3 regions of the Pseudoalteromonas rubra genome follow, and region 1 is predicted to be linked to each of the others. Evidence: predicted binding sites of a transcription regulator. Region 1 holds the regulator's gene; each other region holds the start of a gene.
The links. Region 1 encodes LexA, which represses DNA repair genes until DNA is damaged. Its sites were predicted from a motif close to TACTGTATNNNNATACAGTA; they were not measured.

Region 1 (6,583 bases):
GAGTGTAAACAATACAATAAACGCGATAGCAAATAGCATAGGGACTTCAAAACTGATAGAGCCACGCCACATTGTGGCTACCCAGTTGAACACCTTCACACCCGTAGGCACAGAGATCAACATGGTCGCATACATAAAGAAAAGCTCACCGGCCAACGGCATACCGGTGGTGAACATATGGTGTGCCCACACGATGAAAGATAACAGCGCAATGGAGGAGGTTGCGTATACCATAGAAGCATATCCAAAAAGCTTCTTTCTTGAGAAAGTAGGCACTATGGTAGAAATCACGCCAAACGCTGGCAAAATCATAATATATACTTCCGGGTGACCGAAGAACCAGAAAATATGCTGGAACATCACTGGGTCACCTCCGCCTGCCGCATCGAAGAAGCTCGTGCCAAAATACTTGTCTGTCAAAACCATAGTAACGGCACCCGCTAATACGGGCATCACAGCGATTAATAAAAATGCCGTAATTAGCCAAGTCCACACAAACAGAGGGAGCTTCATCCATGTCATACCTGGCGCACGCATGTTCACTATCGTCACGATCACATTGATAGCGCCCATAATGGAGCTTACTCCCATGATATGCACAGCGAAAACAAACAGTGCTGTATTGTCGTTACTGTAAGTGGTGGAAAGTGGTGCATAGAAAGTCCAGCCAAACGCAGGGCCGCCACCTTCCATAAATAATGAAGCAAGTAATATGAGAAAGGCAAACGGCAGAATCCAAAAACTCCAGTTATTCATCCGCGGTAATGCCATATCAGGGGCACCAATCATCATGGGAACCATCCAGTTCGCCAGGCCAGTAAAGGCAGGCATCACAGCACCAAATACCATAATCAACCCATGCACTGTAGTCATTTGATTGAAAAAGTGTGGGTCGACGAGCTGAAGGCCCGGCTGAAATAATTCTGCCCGAATAACCATGGCCATACCGCCGCCAATCAGGAACATCAATAAAGAAAAGAGCAAATACAAAGATCCTATGTCTTTGTGATTTGTCGTAAAAAGCCAACGCTTGATACCAGTTGCCGGACCATGATGTTCATGCTCTTGTTCATGAGCAGCCTGCTGTGTACTCGAAGTCATTTGGCTTCCTCCTGTTTGCCGTCAAGGTAAGCTTGTATTTGGCTAGGTTGAATAACTTCTCCGGTATCATTACCCCAACTATTTCTTTTGTAAGTGATAACTCCAGCGACTTCTTTTAATGACAACTGCTTTGCAAAAGCCTGCATCGCAGTGCCAGGGCGTCCGTCCATAATAATTTCAATATGTGCTTGGAGGTCGCCGGTGACCATAGCGCTTCCCTTTAAGGCAGGAAACACCCCTTGCAGGCCGAGCCCTGTGGGTTGATGACATGCTGCGCAGTAAGCCATGTAAACACGCTCTCCAGTCGCCATTAACTCATCTTTGCTAAGTGTTTGCTCCAAAAGCGCAGCCTCTTGCTGCGCGGCAAGTGTTCTTTGTGCTTTCTCGTTGGTAAGCCATGCCTGAAATTCCGCCTCGGGCTTGGCTTCTACGACAACAGGCATAAAACCATGGTCTTTGCCGCATAGCTCTGCACATTGGCCTCGATAGGTGCCGGGCTCATTGACATTCGTCCATGCTTCATTAATGAACCCCGGATTAGCATCTTTTTTTACCGCAAAATCAGGTACCCACCAAGAATGGATCACATCATCAGAAGTCAGTAAAAACCGCACTTTCTTACCCGTCGGGATCACCAGTGGCTTATCGACCTCCAACAGATAGTTTTCAGTCTTACTTTCCATATTATCTATCTGAGCTCTTGGTGTGGACATCAGAGAGTAAAAATCGACGTCATGACCTAAGTATTCGTAATGCCACTTCCATTGTGACCCGGTTACTTTGATAGTCAGATCTGCCTTATCAGTGTCTTCCATCGCAATCAGTGTTTTTGTCGCAGGCACAGCCATCGCAACCAAAATTAGAAATGGAATAGCGGTCCAGAGGATTTCAACTTTTGTACTTTCATGAAACTGCGCAGGCTCCGCACCTTTAGAGCGCCGATGATGGATTAATGCCCAAAACATAACTGAAAAGACAATCAGCCCAATTACACAACAGATCCAGAAGATGGTCATGTGTAACTGATATACCTGATTACTGATGTCAGTTACGCCTGTACGCATATTGTAGTCGCTTGCGAGCGTGGCCACACTGACGAATAAACACATCGCAATTGTGATGAGTTTGGCTATTTTCATTAGACGTCTCCCTCAATTGCTTCGAGCGTGAGAAGCAATGGTTCTTATTATCGGATGACTGTCATTTCACTTGGGTTATCCCATGAGTACTGCACGACCATTTAACAATTAGTCAAAATTTGACCGTTTAGCAAGTTTTTGTCTCTTGTAGATTTTGTTTTTAAGGTTGGGAAACAGTTGAAAAATAGCTGTTTGTTAGGGGTTACTTATACACAAGCACCATTGATATGGTTGCTTGAAAGTGTATACAAGAAGTAAAAACAGCCCAGTCAAGAAAAACCAGGCTGCACACGGAAATTATTTAAACATCACCTCGGATAACACCGACTGCCAGGCCTTCTACCGAAAAGCTTTGCTGCTCTAAATCAACTTCAATGGGCGAAAAATCCTCGTTTTCTGCATGTAGATAGACTTTCTTTCCTAACTTTTCAAAGCGCTTAACCGTGACGTCTTCTTCTACGCGTGCGACGACAACCTGGCCATTATTTACAACCTGGGTACGGTGCACTGCAAGTAGATCCCCATCCATGATGCCAATATTTTTCATACTCATACCGTTGACGCGCAACAAATAATCGGCCGCAGGGTGAAACATTGTAGGATCGACAGAACAGTGACTCTCAATATGCTCCTGAGCAAGAATAGGTTCTCCGGCAGCAACTCGACCAACTAAGGGCAAACCAAGTTGTTCAGGTTCATTTTCTACTAGCCGAATTCCCCTGCTTGCACCTGGTACCATTTCTATAACACCTTTCTTCGCTAACGCTTTTAAATGCTCTTCTGCAGCATTCGCACTACGAAACCCAAGCGACTCAGCAATCTCAGCCCGAGTCGGAGGCATGCCCGTATCTTTGATAAAGACTTTTATGAGTTCAAAAACTTGTTCTTGTCGTTTGGTGAGTGGTCGCATATAACTGGTTTTCCATACAGTGCATTTACTGTGAGTATATACAGTTATCATTTTTTCGCAACGGTTATTCTGCGCGAACCTTAAACTCGTATTCAATTACCTAGCCTAATAATACACCACCTCTGCAGCATCATGTATAAAGTAACCGACTTCTATGTGAAACGGTACTTACCAATCAACGCTACACTCGTTTTTCTCTGTTTCACTGAACGCATTCGATAGAGTATCGAGATTGGGGGCTTCCGGACCTACTTCCTCCTTACTCTGCTGCACTGATGACTTGCCATTCATGCTCTCCGTATCGCCTGTCAGCAGTGCCTACATCAAGTGCGGGATGACGGGGGTTCGGCTTTGTGATCGCAAAGTTATACAACTTTTTTAAATCGCATATAGCAAAAAAACCGCTGTATTGCTGCAACGGGTTTGACGTACATGGAAATACGGATGTCGATGAGATTCATGGATGAATTAAGTGTAAAGTACAATGACAGCGAGCAACGCGAGTGCATTTACTTTGCGCAAGGTGAAATGAGCTATTTTAGAGAACGCAGACCTGTTCACAACGCAAAAAGGAGCCCTCCACAAGGAAGTGTCACCAAAGACTGCTAGATACTAGCTTCATCGACGCTTTTTTAAATTTCAAATGCAAAAATGCCCGACTCTTTCGAATCGGGCTTTGATGTACAAGGAAGTACGAATGTCGATGAAATTCATGGATGAATTAAGTGTAAAGTACAATGACAGCGAGCAACGCGAGTGCATTTACTTTGCGCAAGGTGAAATAAGCCTTTTTAGAGAACGCAGGCCTATTCCAACATCCAACCCAACTTCATGGATGAATAGGCGATGCTATTCTATCTACGGCTTCCTCGGCACGTTTTTAAATCGCACATAGCAAAAAACCAGCTGCATTGCTGCAACGGGTTTGACGTACATGGAAGTACGAATGTCGATGAAATTCATGGATGAATGTCTTTCATCGACCTTTTATTAGGAGCTTGGCAATGTCCTGCTTTCACATGGGTGAATTGTGACCGAAGCACCGCTTCGCAGCGCAATGAACGCGAGGTATGGACGCCGATAACACGCGTTACGCGCCGGGAGCCCTCCACAAGGAAGTGTGTCCAAAGGTTGCTAGATACCAACTTCATGGATGAATAGACAACGCTACTCTATCTACAGCTTCATCGACGCTTTTTAAAATTTCAAACGCAAAAAAGCCCGACTCTTTCGAATCGGGCTTTCTTTTATTAGGCCCTGGCGATGTCCTACTTTCACATGGGAAACCCCACACTATCATCGGCGCTATTTCGTTTCACTACTGAGTTCGGCATGGGGTCAGGTGGTTCCAAAATGCTATGTTCACCAGGAAATTCTGTGTGCAAGATGTTTATCAACATCTCACTAAAATCTGGAAAAGCGTATTAAATTCTTATCGTCTACTTTATTTCTTAACTTCTAACAAACAAAACCACTTTGGCGTTGTATGGTTAAGCCTCACGGGTAATTAGTACGAGTTAGCTCAATGGCTCACACCACTTCCACATCTCGCCTATCAACGTTGTAGTCTTCAACGGCCCTTCAGTTAACTTATAGTTAAAGTGAGAACTCATCTCGAGGCTCGCTTCCCGCTTAGATGCTTTCAGCGGTTATCGATTCCGAACGTAGCTACCGGGAAATGCCATTGGCATGACAACCCGAACACCAGCGGTTCGTCCACTCCGGTCCTCTCGTACTAGGAGCAGCCCCTCTCAATTCTCAAACGCCCACGGCAGATAGGGACCGAACTGTCTCACGACGTTCTAAACCCAGCTCGCGTACCACTTTAAATGGCGAACAGCCATACCCTTGGGACCGACTTCAGCCCCAGGATGTGATGAGCCGACATCGAGGTGCCAAACACCGCCGTCGATATGAACTCTTGGGCGGTATCAGCCTGTTATCCCCGGAGTACCTTTTATCCGTTGAGCGATGGCCCTTCCATTCAGAACCACCGGATCACTATGACCTACTTTCGTACCTGCTCGACGTGTCTGTCTCGCAGTTAAGCTGGCTTCTACCATTACACTAACCGTACGATGTCCGACCGTACTTAGCCAACCTTCGTGCTCCTCCGTTACTCTTTGGGAGGAGACCGCCCCAGTCAAACTACCCACCAGGCACTGTCCTCAATCCCGATTAGGGACCTAAGTTAGAACATCAACACTACAAGGGTGGTATTTCAAGGACGGCTCCACGCAATCTAGCGACTGCGTTTCAAAGCCTCCCACCTATCCTACACATGTAGGGTCAATGTTCAGTGCCAAGCTGTAGTAAAGGTTCACGGGGTCTTTCCGTCTAGCCGCGGGTACACAGCATCTTCACTGCGATTTCAATTTCACTGAGTCTCGGGTGGAGACAGCGTGGCCATGGTTACACCATTCGTGCAGGTCGGAACTTACCCGACAAGGAATTTCGCTACCTTAGGACCGTTATAGTTACGGCCGCCGTTTACCGGGGCTTCGATCAAGAGCTTCGCCTAAGCTAACCCCATCAATTAACCTTCCGGCACCGGGCAGGTGTCACACCGTATACGTCATCTTACGATTTTGCACAGTGCTGTGTTTTTAATAAACAGTCCCAGCCACCTGGTCACTGCGGCTCTCGCCTGCTTACGACGCGAAGTCTTCACAAGTAAGAGCGTACCTTCTCCCGAAGTTACGGTACAATTTTGCCTAGTTCCTTCACCCGAGTTCTCTCAAGCGCCTTAGTATTCTCTACCTGACCACCTGTGTCGGTTTAGGGTACGATTCGATATAAACTGAAGCTTAGAGGCTTTTCCTGGAAGTAGGGCATCAACAACTTCACCACCGTAGTGGCTCGTCTCGACTCTCAGCCTTAGCAACCCGGATTTTCCTAAGTCACCAGCCTACAGCCTTTCACATGGACAACCAACGCCATGCTTGCCTAGCCTGCTCCGTCCCCCCATCGCATTTATACCAAGTACGGGAATATTAACCCGTTTCCCATCGACTACGCTCTTCAGCCTCGCCTTAGGGGTCGACTCACCCTACCCTGATTAACATGGGATAGGAACCCTTGGTCTTCCGGCGTGCGGGTTTTTCACCCGCATTATCGTTACTCATGTCAGCATTCGCACTTCTGATATGTCCAGCATGCCTCCCGGCACACCTTCAGCCACTTACAGAACGCTCCCCTACCCCGCGAACTAAGTTCGCAGCCGTAGCTTCGGTGGTATGTTTAGCCCCGTTACATCTTCCGCGCAGGCCGACTCGACTAGTGAGCTATTACGCTTTCTTTAAAGGATGGCTGCTTCTAAGCCAACCTCCTAGCTGTTTTAGCCTTCCCACATCGTTTCCCACTTAACATACACTTTGGGACCTTAGCTGACGGTCTGGGTTGTTTCCCTCTCCACGATGGACGTTAGCACCCA
Region 2 (6,583 bases), 1.1 Mb from region 1:
AAAACTATCTCGGATCAGGTGGTAACACTGGCGAGATCCACGATGGTGGTTGACGCCATTCGGGTTTTTTTAGGTGCGTTTGCGAGTTTTCCGTACGCCTGGAGGCTGAATTATCTCTGAGCCGTTTTTATGAAACTCAGTTTCTTGACTAATACAGACAAAAAACCGGGTGGCAGTCTCAGCGCGAGCAGCCTGTTTGCGCGACTTAAAATGATTGGTAATGAGGGTTTAAAGGCCATGGTTTTATGATATTTAATAGCTTTTTAAGTATGTGAGTGGTTACATATAAAATGGCTCTGTGATGTGCTTTTATGGATTGCTTTTACTATTAATAAAAGCAGGAAATTCATTTTTTGACTGTGGGTGTTTTTAAAGTTGTTTTTTGTTTTGATTTTTTATTTGACAGGCTTTTATCTTTTGTGTTTTATTTAGGTTGGTTTTATTAAACAATTAAAAGGAAAATTAAAATGAAGTTATCACTAAAAAACAGAACCTAAAAAACCTGAACAAACAAGAGCAATTGCAGCTTAAAGAGACACGCCGTATCGCAGGTGGTGCTTGGTATACGCAGACCGGCTGCTATGAGGACGGTTGTCAGCTTAGATAGGGTTATGTATGTCGAATGGCTGTCTTAAATAATTGGACCACCTCTTTGGTCCTCGTAGGCCATTTTATTATCTAAAACCCTATATTAGTAAGGGAATGAAATTTAAAAAACAAGTTAACATTCACTTACGATTTGGGGGTCATGTTATTTAAATAAAAGGAAATTGATTATGAAACTAAAAGTGAAAAAGCAAAAATTAAAAAATCTCGATGACACAATGAATATCAATGCGAAAGAAACCATGAAGATCGCCGGTGGCGGTACAGGCACTTCAGCTTTAAGTAGTTGCAGAGAAGTACCTTGCCAGACATTGTAATAAGCAGGTGGATCTTTTTACTCTATACGCTTTTTATGTAGAGTAAATTATACACAGCTTACCACGCTTTTTAAATCGAGCCTGTGATATGGCTCGATTTGTTCTCCCAGCCAGTTAAAAATATTCAGGCTCACAGTCTACTTTTACTGGTCATACCTGATTGACATCAAAACCCAATCATTAATTACTAGTATCAAAGTATTAAACGGTGTAGGTTGAACTTACATCTAATTAATTTTAATAACTAAATTCATGTCCAGGGTGCCGTGGTTTTGGAAGTCACACCTCCATAGTGTCTCGCTATTGTACTTTGACATGGTGTATTAGCTGCTGCTGACGTACCAAACTTATGATTATCATAGGGTTTAGTCACAGTGGCTGTGGTTTGTATTGACCTATTCTCCCTGCCCGGAATAGGTTTGCTTTGTACTGTAGGAGTTCACGTGCAATTAAAAAACCGTCTGAGTATCGTTGCTGTTCTGCTTGCTGTTATCCCTTTACTTATTACTTGTTTTGTTATCGGTGTTTTGGCCTATCAGGAAGGAAAGGCCGCCGTGTCGAAGGAAATTGAGAATAACCTGGTTTCACGTCGTAACGCGATGCAAGCTCAGGTTGAACGTTATTTTAAAACTATCTCGGATCAGGTGGTAACACTGGCGGGATCCACGATGGTGGTTGACGCCAGTCGGGCTTTTTCAGCTGCGTTTGCGAGTTATCCGCACGCCCGGGGGGCTGAATTATCTCTGAGCCGTTTTTATGAAATTCAGTTTCTTGACCAATACAGACAAAAGAACCCGGGTGACAGTCTCAGTGCGAGTAGCCTGTTTACGCGACTGAGCCCGACAGCGCGTGGGCTTCAAAGTCACTATATTGCAGCCAACCCCAACCCGCTTGGGAGCAAAGATCAACTGCTGGATGCGGGGGATAACAGTACCTATAGCGCCGTGCACCGCCGTTATCACAAAGCACTGCGCGAGTTTCAGGCACGTTTTGGCTTCTACGATATATTTATTACCAACCCTCAGGGAGATGTGGTGTATTCCGTATTTAAGGAGTTGGACTTTGCAACGTCACTGACCAATGGTCCATTTCGGGAGTCTGGTTTGGCACGTGCCTATGAGGCTGCTCGTATCCAGCATGTGCGCGAAGGACACTTTGTCGACTTTAGTCCCTATATGCCGTCTTATAATGCTGCGGCAGGGTTTATCAGTTCTGCGATTTTGGCTGATGACGGCACTTTGCTCGGTACTTTAATATTCCAACTGCCTGTGGATGAAATTAACCGTATGTTGACACTGAATGAGCAATGGCATGAGCAAGGGCTGGGCGAAAGTGGCGAGCTTTATCTGGTCAACCAAAACAAGATGTTGCTAAATAACAGTCGGTTTTTTGTGGAAGATCCGGGTGGTTTTATTGCGCAGCTTAGGTCATTTGATGTTGACAAAGACATGGTTGATAACATTGAACAGCAACATACCACGATAGGCACATTGCGAATTGACTCCCCAGGCACCCGGGCTGCGCTGTCAGGTCAAAGTGGCTTTGCTATTTTCTCTGACTACCGGGCTGTCTCTGTGGCATCGGCCTACGCACCGCTGGAAATCGACGGGCTACACTGGGCGATCGTGAGCGAAATTGATGAAAGCGAAGCGTTCGCCATGATTTCCGAGTTGAAATACTCTGTGCTTCGCTCCTCGGTGTTATTTGTGTCTGTGGCGGCAATTATAGCCAGTGTGGTGGGCTTTTTTGTTGCTAACCGGGTTACGCGGCCTGTTGTTGCCGCCAGTAAAGCGATCCGTGGCATCGCAGATAATAACGATTTCAGGTTACGTGCACCCGATGAAGGAGATGATGAAATCCGCGACTTAAGCCGTTCGGTAAATAGCTTGGTTGAGCGGCTACAACATAACTTTGCTGACTTATTGCACAGTGCTCATACGCTCAAAGAAATGTCCACAGCGTTGTCAGAGCGGGTTGCGGGGCTGATTGATGGGGTGAATAAACAATCTCAGGATTGCGAGCAATCGGCGACTGCCGGACAGCAAATGCAGCACACGGTTCAGGAGGTGGCAAGCAGTGCACTGAATACTTCGGAGCAGACTCAGCAGGTGAGTACTCTGACTTCTCAGACCAATCAGCTGGTGGAGCACTGTGCTGATGTCTCGGAACAGCTGGCCGAGGAGATGGATAAAGTCGGGGAAGTTATGAATGGGTTGTCGTCTCAGAGTGAGCAGATAGGCAGTGTACTGGACGTGATCCAGGCCATTGCAGAACAAACCAACTTATTGGCATTGAATGCGGCTATTGAGGCGGCGCGAGCCGGTGAGTCAGGCCGTGGGTTTGCGGTGGTCGCAGATGAAGTACGGGGTTTGGCTCAGCGTACTCAGCAGGCGACAGAAGAAATTGAACAGATGATCAAGGCGCTGCAAAGTGGGGTTGGTGAAGCACGGCAGTCAGTGCAACAAAGTCGTGAGCGTTCTGTCGATAATGCCCAAACATCTGAGCGGGCAAAGGGATCCCTGAGCGATGTGTCTGATGCGATTGAACAGATTGTGGCTATGAATACACAGGTGGCGACTGCGGCAGAGGAGCAGTCGGCGGTGGTTGCGCAGATCAGCCAGGCCATCAGTGCCATCAGCGAAGAAGCCAATGGTAATTTAGAACGTAGCCAGGATATTGACGACCGATCACAACATCTGGCGAAGTTGGCCGTACAATTAGACGACATTCTGGCGCGTTATCAAGTGTGATTTTTTCACATCATCCAGAGCACAGTGAGCGGGTGCCAAATACTGTACCGGCTCACCTCTTATTACGGGGAGGATCTTTGGTGATATAGGAGGTTTCACCCATAGGTCGGTATTGACTGGGTTTATCTATCTGAATGGCAGCCAGACGTTGATATAAATGGGGGATCAGCAAGTGCGTAAAGCGACCACCATCATGCACTGTGCTGTCCAGCCAGACATTGAGCTCAGCAGGGTCGGGTGGCAGGATCAGAGGACTGGCTTTATCATGATAGCGGCGCAACTTAGGGTGCGCTGGCAAGGTGATGACTGAGCAGGAGTAGTGCTTTTGCCCGCTGTCCGGGTGGTACCATACCTTATATAACCCGCCTAAACATAACGCTCCGTCTGCGGCGATAAAATCGTAATAATGTTGTGGTTTACCTTGTGCAAACTGGGTTTCGCCAAAGCCTTTTACCACGATAATACAGCGGCTGTAGTGAAACGGCTGATAGGCAGCACTGCCTTTGACATGCAGTTTGTCATAGCGGCTATTGAATGAGGTATATTTGGATGGCTTAAAGCCTCGCCCGGGCTGTGGTTCCAGTAACAGCCACCAGGTTGCGTTGCTGAGCTGTCGCTGGCCATTCTCTTCATGAACAATACTGATGCTGTCAGTCGCTTTTTTAAAACGACCAAAGTGCATTGTCTCTTTAGGGTTTGCAATACCTAACCCTGCTAATACCTCGATCACAAAAGGATCATCGGTGATATTTAATCGTCCACACATACTATGCTCCTGTTGTCTTAATTACTTTAGCTGACTTTGATTGTAACTGCTTGATCTGAATTAAGTGTTTTATGCTTTTCGGATGCCTGAACACGCCTGCTTAGTACGCGTTACTTACTGCATGCTTGCACTTTGCTCAACAGTAATTATACTGTATAAATATACAGTTTGGGGTGTGCTATGAGTAATTTAATCGAACTATTAGAGCGTCAGGATCTGGTATGGCAGGGGGCAGGGCTTGTAAAGCGTCAACAGCAAAGTTGGGCTGTCACTGCGACGGGGTTTGCTGAATTAGACAAACATCTGCAGGGCGGATTTCCTAAAGTGGGTGTGGTTGATTTACATACAGAGCTGGGGATTGGTGAACTCAGGTTGTTATTACCCAGCCTGGTACAACAAGATGGCCTGACTGCGGTCATTGCGCCTCCAGCGCGACTGAATGCTGATGCATTACAACGTACCGGAATGGACACCAGTAAACTCCTGGAGATCACGCCTGGATCTCCACAGGAAGCATTGTGGGCCGCTGAACAATGCTTAAAAAGCGGTGCCTGTAACAGTGTGTTGCTATGGCATGGCGAATTACAGGTACATCAGGTAAAACGTTTACAACTGGCAGCTAACACGGGTGAAGCGTGCCTGTATTTGCTGCGTCATGAACACCATTGCCAGGGGACGTTGCCGGTGTCTTTAAGTCTGGGCCTTAGCCCACATGCAAGTGGCCTGAATATCACCATCAAAAAGCGTCGAGGTGGCTGGGCTCAGTCCCGGTTTGCATTGGATATGTCATCGCACTGGCCTGAATTGACTGAGCACTTCCATACTCAGCGCAAAGAAATACCAGATGCAGTGCAGCAGTATCGTACTGGCGGATAGTAACCATGACTTTGTGGTTGTATTTACATTTTCCTGCTATCCAGCTCGATAAGCTGAAAATCGCAGCGCAGGCGCAAAAACCGGATGCTCAACAGTCCGTTGAGGTATTCGCTGCATCATCCCGGCCTTGTATTGTTGTGGGAGGGCGAGATAACACAGTGATGCAGCTGGATCAGGCTGCTATGCAGCTGGGGGTTTCAGCCGGTATGGGGCTGGCTGGCGCGGCAGCACGCAGCCGCGATCTGCTTGTGCACCCCTATGATGAAGTGGATGAAAGCAGGACTATGCGTGAAATTGCCCAGTGGCTGTATCTGATCACTGCTGATATTGCCTTATTTGCACCTCAGGGGCTTTTGTTGAAAGTCAGTGGCATGCTGGCTATGTATCGCGATTTATCTCACTACCTGGCTACGCTGCGTGCACACCTGGATACTCAGTCATTCAGTTACCGGTATGCGTGCGGTTACTCCCCGGAAGCTGCCCGGCTGTTGGCACAGCATCATGGTGCATTAGTGAGTCAGGACTCTGCTGTGCTTGAAAGCGCTTTGCATGACCTGCCTTTGACGGCTTTATCACTGCCCTCAAAGCAGCTTGAACGGTTACGGCGGGTGGGATTTAAAACTGTGGCCGATTTATTTGCCTTACCTTTAGTCGAGCTGGGTAAACGCTTTGATTGCGAGTTGGTGCAGTATGTGTCCAGGTTACGGGGCAAAGTGCCTCATCCAGTGACTTTTTATCAGCCAGAGCCTGAATTTGAGCGTCATTTGTCTCTGTTATATGACATAGAAAACCTCGATTGGTTAAACAAACCGTTACTTAAGCTTTTGGTACAACAGGAGCAGTTCTTACGTTTGCGCAATCGTCATGCCAGACAATTAACACTGACCCTGTATCAACGTGATGCTGAACCGCAGGTACTGGAAATCGGTCGCGCAGAAGGCACAGATCGCGCTGATCTCTGGCTAACCTTATGTGATCTCAAGTTGAGTAATGTGACACTCCATGGTCCGGTACAGGCGATAGGGTTAAAAGTGACCGAGATGAGCCAGCCTGATGAACTGATGCCTGACTTATTTACCGAGCGGCGCGGCACCATGACACCTGCCGGGTTGGTTGCGTTATTACAAGCTAAATTAGGAGAGCAGGCAGTACAGGGGCTGACTGTGTGCGATGACCTGCGTCCTGAACTGGCAAGCGGATATTGTACCCCACTGAGTACGCCGGGCACGCCTTTGTTGGAGAAGTCTGGCAGGCTTCCTGCTACTGAT
Region 3 (6,583 bases), 2.0 Mb from region 1:
ACCCTTCATGGTTACCAAATTTAACCAGGTTAAGGCCTTCCAGGTTGGCACGTTTTAACTCTAACCCCTGTAAAAGGCCACCCCGTTTTGCATACCGTTCCAGCTTTTGTGTTAACTCCAGACCGCTTTTGTCAAATTTGCTATCATGCCAGAAGCAATAGCCTGAACCCATGTCTATTTCCTGGCATTTATGGCCGTCTGGAGATTCATATTGGCAAAGTGGTTTGTTATTCATGTTACGCCAGTTTAATCCTTCCTATTAGTAAGGGTAGCAGCATTTTTTCAGGGTAAATAAAAAATTGTATCTATGTCATTCGATTATCAGTTAAGTATCAGCAAGCGCAGACAGAGTGTTGCGATAAAAGTCACAGCGGATGGCGTTAAGGTGTTTGCACCGCAGGGTATTGATCGACAATGGCTGGAGGCCTGGCTGAAAAGCAAGTCGAGCTGGGTAGAGGATAAAAAGCGCGCAGTGTCTGCCCAGCAGCAACAGATCCAGTCACCTTTTCGTCGGTATGAAATTCAGATATTTGGTGAACGATACCAGCTGGTGCTGTCGCAGTGTCGTTCTTATATTGATCATGACGCCAAATGTATTGGTCTAAAAACCCAGGCACAACCAGGAACAGAGGGGGCGCGCAAAGCCTTATTTAAGCTCTTAAACCAGATACTGCTCAGCTATGTAACGCCGGTACTGGCTGAGTATTCGGTCCTGATGAACAGTCAGTATCAGGAATTGAAAATAAGGGAATATAAACGCCGCTGGGGAAGTTTGTCTTCAAATGGCACGTTGGCGCTTAACAGCCTGTTGGTTGGTGCGCCTAAGTGGGTTGTAGATTATGTTGTTGTGCATGAGCTGGCACACTGTCATGTGATGGCACATAACCAGGTCTTTTGGCAGATAGTGGCACGTCATTATCCCAGATATCAGGAAGCGCAGGCATACCTGAGGCAATATGGAGTTGGGTTACAGATTGAAAAGCCATAGCGCGAGGCTGGATCTACAAAGTGACACTGATGGGGTGTTGGTTTTGAGATAGGCAGCCTGACGCTTGCTTTCATGCCGTCACTTCAATAAAAAACACTGGTCCGCAATTCAGTCTGATGTGGTTGTCTGGAGATGTATGCTTGCCTGGATAAATAAGGGTTGCAATACTGCGTTAGGAAAGTGGTGGAGGGGGCTGGATTCGAACCAGCGAAGGCAGTGCCGTCAGATTTACAGTCTGATCCCTTTGGCCGCTCGGGAACCCCTCCTAAGAGAAAAACAAATTGTAAGATGGTGGAGGGGGCTGGATTCGAACCAGCGAAGGCAGTGCCGTCAGATTTACAGTCTGATCCCTTTGGCCGCTCGGGAACCCCTCCTAAGAGAATACAAATTGTGATGTGGTGGAGGGGGCTGGATTCGAACCAGCGAAGGCAGTGCCGTCAGATTTACAGTCTGATCCCTTTGGCCGCTCGGGAACCCCTCCTCAACATGGGCGCTGATAATATCAAAGTTTTTAGTGAAGTAAAGAAATGTCCTAAAGAAAATTGAAAAAATGCCGATAAATTTTCATATTTGATAAATTGTGGCGATTTTACATGCAGATAGATGGCATTTTGTGCAAAGAGGCTCAGCTGGGCAGTGCACTCAATCACAGTGTTCATGAAGCAAGACGCGGCGACTTTGGCTTGCTGCTATCTTTATTGTCTCAGGACGCATTGGATTTTAGCCAGTTTGACCTGCCTCATACGTCTCCACAGGAAGCGGATAAATCAGAAGAGGCGCTTAAAAAGGCGTTGCAGCTTGGTCCTCAAAAGCCGCTTGCGCCTGAGCAGTTCGATATGCTGATTGGTCAGAGCAATGGGTTTTTGGCCCAGGGGGGCGATCTGACCAGTCTTCGCCTCAAAGAATGTTTGCAGCCAGAGCCTTTTGCGGTACGTAACGACAAAAAGCACATTCCGCTGCATATCGTTGATAATTTGGAGCCTGCGGTGAGACAGAAGCTCGAAAATACCAGAAATCCGCAAATGCTTGTTGATAATCCCGATATAGATGCCGCGGGGTTCTATGATCAGATAGCCGGTGGTGAAATGCAATCTATGTTGCAGGTCGCGGTTTAACAAACACCATAGTGAGTTTGAAAAAACTAAGCGATGAATTAATGTTAGGTGAGCCAGCTGATGCGTGCAAACGTCATGAGCCTTTTAGAATGGTGTTGTCGTTTGGTCGAGTCTTTCTTTTGGATTCTGTCAGGCCGCTTCTCAGGCTATGAAGTCGCTGTGCGGCCTTAATTTGGTTGCAGAGCACAAAATATTGGGAGCGACGAACACGAGAAGGTCGTCTATCTAACACTGGATTACTGCATATTCAATAATCCAGATTATCTAGCCTGCCAAGCTAGCCATGACACTTTTTGAACTTCTTCCCACTTTGGCAGGGACAAGGATCATTCCTGCTAATTTTTTTCTCAGGGCAGGCAAACAGTTCTCCATCAAGATAACGCCATTGGCCGTCTTCTCTTAAAAAACGAGACCGCTCGTGCATCGTGATACACGTACTGCCATCTAGGTATGTTGCTTTAAATTCCACAAACTGATGTTCTGGAGACTCACTGCATTGAATGACTTCCAAGCCAACAAAGGTTGCATGCTCGGCAAATGCACTGATACTGGCCTCACAATTTTCTGCACGTTTAGATTGTGCATAAGTACGATGTATGTACCCTGTGTCTTTGAGGCAATAAGCACTGTATCTGGAGCGCATTAATTGCTCCGCACTGTCAGGTAGCTTTTGGCCTGCTATGAAAGGCAGACAGCACGCTTGTGCTTCTCTCTCAGAACCGCAATAACACATATTTTCTCATTTGAACTTAATGCGCAACGACAGATACTTCTTGTTCAGAAGTGCGGGTAAAGCAAAATATCTCAGTATCACTGTCAACAAGTTTAAACTGAGACAGCTGTTGTTCCGACACAATGTCTGTCCAGGTGATCACCGCTGCAAAGTTACCTTTGCATAAAGCGCTGTTAATAACATACTCTAAGTTTATCAAATGTCTTTGACGGAGCACCAGTAACTTGCTGCTATCAATTGAGCTGTTATCTAGCAGAGCTTTGCCTGGAATGTTGTCTGGTGCAATAAGCAGGGTCCATCTATGAAGTGAATTGCATCGATACAGGATTTTAAGCAGTTCTAAACTGCTTACTATGTCATCTTCCGCATATACTAATTGATAGCGTTTATTGGCTGTATTAGCCTGAGATACTGATATATTTTGCACTTGGGTATGTAACATGAGCAGACCACTGATTTTCTATACAGTGTTTATACAGTATTTCATACAGTGCTATTTGGCAAGTAAAATATCGCGTGTTTTTTGTGCTTTTTTAATAGTGCTTTGATTACATTTACTTTTATTTTGGGTTCGCATCCGAGCTAAAGTGCATCATTTGATGGATTTGCTCATACAGGGTTGCTGCATAGCACTGGGCATCAATGAATCGCTTAGCTGTCAGATGAGTACGCACTTGCTCAAGTGTGCCGGCTGCTGCCTGATTACCCTGGCTCTGGGCGAGCGATAGCCAGGCAATACCATGAAAAACGCTTTTTGGTACACCTTGACCTTTCACAAATAGCATGCCGAGATAAAACTGGGCTTTATTGTCACCTGACATCGCAGCCAGCCGGAGCCATTTCGCGGCGAGCGGATATTGTTTATTTTTCAGATAATAAAGGCCTTTTTTATAGACTGCTTTGCTATCACTCTCGTTGGGCCAGCGGTTTTCAGAGTCCGGTGTTGCGGTAACAAATTCCAGCACATTGAGCAGCTGTTGCTCCAAATCACTGCCGTTTGCAACTGCTAATTGGTTCTTTTTCATACTGATTTCACTTAATACGACTTAGATCAGAGTGTAGCTGATTTTTAACTATTTTGTCCGATTACACCAGAGATTTGTGATAAAATCCGGCTTTCGTTTCTATATAAAATACAAAGACATGCTGGAAAAATTATTTTCGCTCCGTGCACAGCAGAGCACAGTCAAAACCGAGTTTATTGCCGGTCTGACGACATTTGTCACTATGGTTTACATTGTTTTTGTGAACCCTGCCATGTTGGCTGAAGCGGGTATCGATCATGGTGCTGCGTTTGTTGCCACCTGTTTAGCCGCTGCCATAGGTTGTTTTATCATGGGCTTGTGGGCCAATTATCCGCTGGCTCTGGCGCCAGGCATGGGCTTAAATGCCTTTTTTACTTATGGCGTCGTGTTGGGTATGGGTCATTCCTGGCAAAGTGCGCTGGGCGCGGTTTTTTTGTCTGGCTGTTTATTTTTATTACTCAGTATATTTAAGGTCAGAGAGTGGGTGATCCAGGCAATCCCGCTGGTACTCAAGCAAGCTATTGCTACAGGTATAGGTGCTTTTCTTGCACTGATAGCGCTTAAAAATGCGCAGATCATTGTGGCCAGTCCCGCAACCTTTGTGCAATTGGGTGACATCACCAGCCCAGGCCCTTTACTTGCCATTCTGAGCTTTTTTGTTATTGCTGCCTTAATGTATCGTGATATGAAAAGTGGCGTGCTGCTGAGTATTTTGTTGGTTACTGTGCTTGCCTGGGGCCTTGGCTTAGTCGAGTATGCCGGTATTGTTTCTATGCCACCAAGTATTACCCCAACTCTGGCGCAACTTGATATTGCCAGTGCGTTGGAAATTTCGATGCTGAGCGTGGTGTTCGCATTTTTATTCGTTGATTTGTTTGATACCAGTGGTACTTTGGTTGCGGTGACACAAAAAGCTGGCATTGCAGATAAAGAGGGACGGATGCCGCGCCTTGGCAGAGCGCTTTCTGCTGACAGCTCAGCAACGATTGCGGGATCTTTTCTTGGTACCTCTACCACCACTTCGTACATTGAATCTGTGTCAGGTGTGTCTGTGGGTGGTCGCACTGGCTTAACTGCAGTGGTAGTTGGTTTGTGTTTCCTGCTTATGATGTTCTTCGCGCCTCTGGCGCAAATGGTGCCTGCGTATGCCACTGCCGGAGCAATTCTGTATGTCGCTGTATTGATGCTGCAAAACCTGAAGCTGGTGAACTGGGATGATATGAGTGATGCCATTCCGGTCAGCGTTGTGTTACTTATGACACCACTAACGTTCTCAATTGCGCATGGCATAGCGCTTGGCTTTATTTCTTATACTGCGGTGAAGCTGGCGTGTAATAAACGCGAGGAGATCTCTATCAGTGTCTGGGTATTGACTGTGCTGTTTATTGTCAAGTTTGCGATCAGCTGAGGCTGATCACCACTTTTTCTTGGGAGCGAAAAGGACATCGAGATCGTCCTTTTCTTTCTCTGCTTTCTTTTTCACCGAAGAAGCATTGGAGGCTTTAAGCTCAGTGCTTATCTCACTCAGGTACCCTTCGAGCAGAGTTTTCTTCTCTTTGGTGTACTCATCGACGTGGGTGACACCGCAGATAATCGCGTAGGCTTTTTCGAAGTATTGTCGTGCTGACCCTACCATGTTAGCGCTCCTAGCTGACATCCCTCGCTTGATTTGGCTTTCAACGTTTATTCTTAATTGCAACCGCTCCATTTTTCGGTCTTCCTGAACAAACACTTGTGTGTCTACTTTGCCTTTGCTGTGTTCTGAACGTAGCAGGTGGCGCAATTTTTTAATGCCCTGAACCAGTGCGATGAGCTGCTTATCGTTGTCGGGCAATGTGACTTTATCAGATTCGTTTGCATTTTGAGGTTCGTTGTTTAAACGCTCCTGAGATTCATGCATGCGACTTTTTAATTCTCGAGAGGTGGGTGAAAGCTCGACCATAGATACCAGAGCATCGTGCACACGGCGCTGAATGACTTTGATCATGGCACCGGACATAGGAATGTTGCTGCTGTTGAGGATGACATCTTCGGCTTCTTCAATGATCCGCTTTTGTTTTGCCAGCTCTTTACGGCGTTCCGCTTCTTGTTTTTCTTTGTGTTGTTGAATAGCACTGACCCAAACTGCAATGACAATGAGTGCTACAATCAACAAAATTATTACGGTAATAAACATACCCGGATCTCTTCGTAAATCATACAGCTGACAGTTTTTTTATATTACATCAAATAATTGGGGATTGAACAGTGTTAATAACAAGAGACTTGAAAATCCACCAAATTCCATCATTTTTTAGTATAGCTTAATGCTTGGAAGCTGGCTCTAATACACTGGGGAAAGTATTGTCCTATCGGATATACTATAATTATGCTAGGCTGAGTCATTATTTGCCTGTATCTAACGATAATTGGCCTAGTCGTACACCAGATAACAATTAAAACAAATGCTTAGTTATGAAATTACAACAACTGAAATACATAGTTGAAGTTCTGAATCACAATCTCAATGTGTCAGCAACCGCTGAAAGCTTGTATACCTCCCAGCCGGGAATTTCCAAGCAAGTGCGTATGCTGGAGGACGAGCTTGGTGTACAGATCTTTGGCCGCAGTGGCAAACATCTCACCCATGTTACCAGTGCTGGCAATGAAATAATCAATATTGCCCGAGAGATATTGTCTAAGGTAGAAGGCATTAAAGCCGTTGCCAACGAACATACTTTAC

Region 2: a site for LexA is predicted at 4,589-4,608, ahead of imuA (translesion DNA synthesis-associated protein ImuA). Genes of this name have one in related genera too.
Region 3: a site for LexA is predicted at 3,287-3,306, ahead of AT705_RS04940 (SulA-like leucine-rich domain-containing protein). Genes of this name have one in related genera too.

The regions. Positions count from the first base shown of each region.
Region 1 is NZ_CP013611.1:3,108,811-3,115,393, reverse strand. Features, by position in the region: gene ctaD (cytochrome c oxidase subunit I) at 1-1,101, opposite strand, end outside; gene coxB (cytochrome c oxidase subunit II) at 1,098-2,210, opposite strand; gene lexA (transcriptional repressor LexA) at 2,542-3,150, opposite strand; gene AT705_RS25970 (hypothetical protein) at 3,319-3,441, opposite strand; rRNA gene rrf (5S ribosomal RNA) at 4,406-4,520, opposite strand; rRNA gene AT705_RS13515 (23S ribosomal RNA) at 4,637-6,583, opposite strand, start outside.
Region 2 is NZ_CP013611.1:4,179,119-4,185,701, forward strand. Features, by position in the region: gene AT705_RS18020 (hypothetical protein) at 1-120, shown strand, start outside; gene AT705_RS25355 (hypothetical protein) at 777-923, shown strand; gene AT705_RS18025 (methyl-accepting chemotaxis protein) at 1,367-3,673, shown strand; gene AT705_RS18030 (SOS response-associated peptidase family protein) at 3,726-4,439, opposite strand; gene imuA (translesion DNA synthesis-associated protein ImuA) at 4,620-5,315, shown strand; gene AT705_RS18040 (Y-family DNA polymerase) at 5,321-6,583, shown strand, end outside.
Region 3 is NZ_CP013611.1:1,105,909-1,112,491, reverse strand. Features, by position in the region: gene AT705_RS04975 (ion channel) at 1-235, opposite strand, end outside; gene AT705_RS04970 (M48 family metallopeptidase) at 308-988, shown strand; tRNA gene AT705_RS04965 (tRNA-Tyr) at 1,170-1,254, opposite strand; tRNA gene AT705_RS04960 (tRNA-Tyr) at 1,278-1,362, opposite strand; tRNA gene AT705_RS04955 (tRNA-Tyr) at 1,385-1,469, opposite strand; gene AT705_RS04950 (VC2046/SO_2500 family protein) at 1,582-2,103, shown strand; gene AT705_RS04945 (YchJ family protein) at 2,381-2,746, opposite strand; gene AT705_RS04940 (SulA-like leucine-rich domain-containing protein) at 2,853-3,278, opposite strand; gene AT705_RS04935 (tetratricopeptide repeat protein) at 3,397-3,861, opposite strand; gene AT705_RS04930 (NCS2 family permease) at 3,980-5,269, shown strand; gene AT705_RS04925 (hypothetical protein) at 5,276-6,037, opposite strand; gene cysB (HTH-type transcriptional regulator CysB) at 6,316-6,583, shown strand, end outside.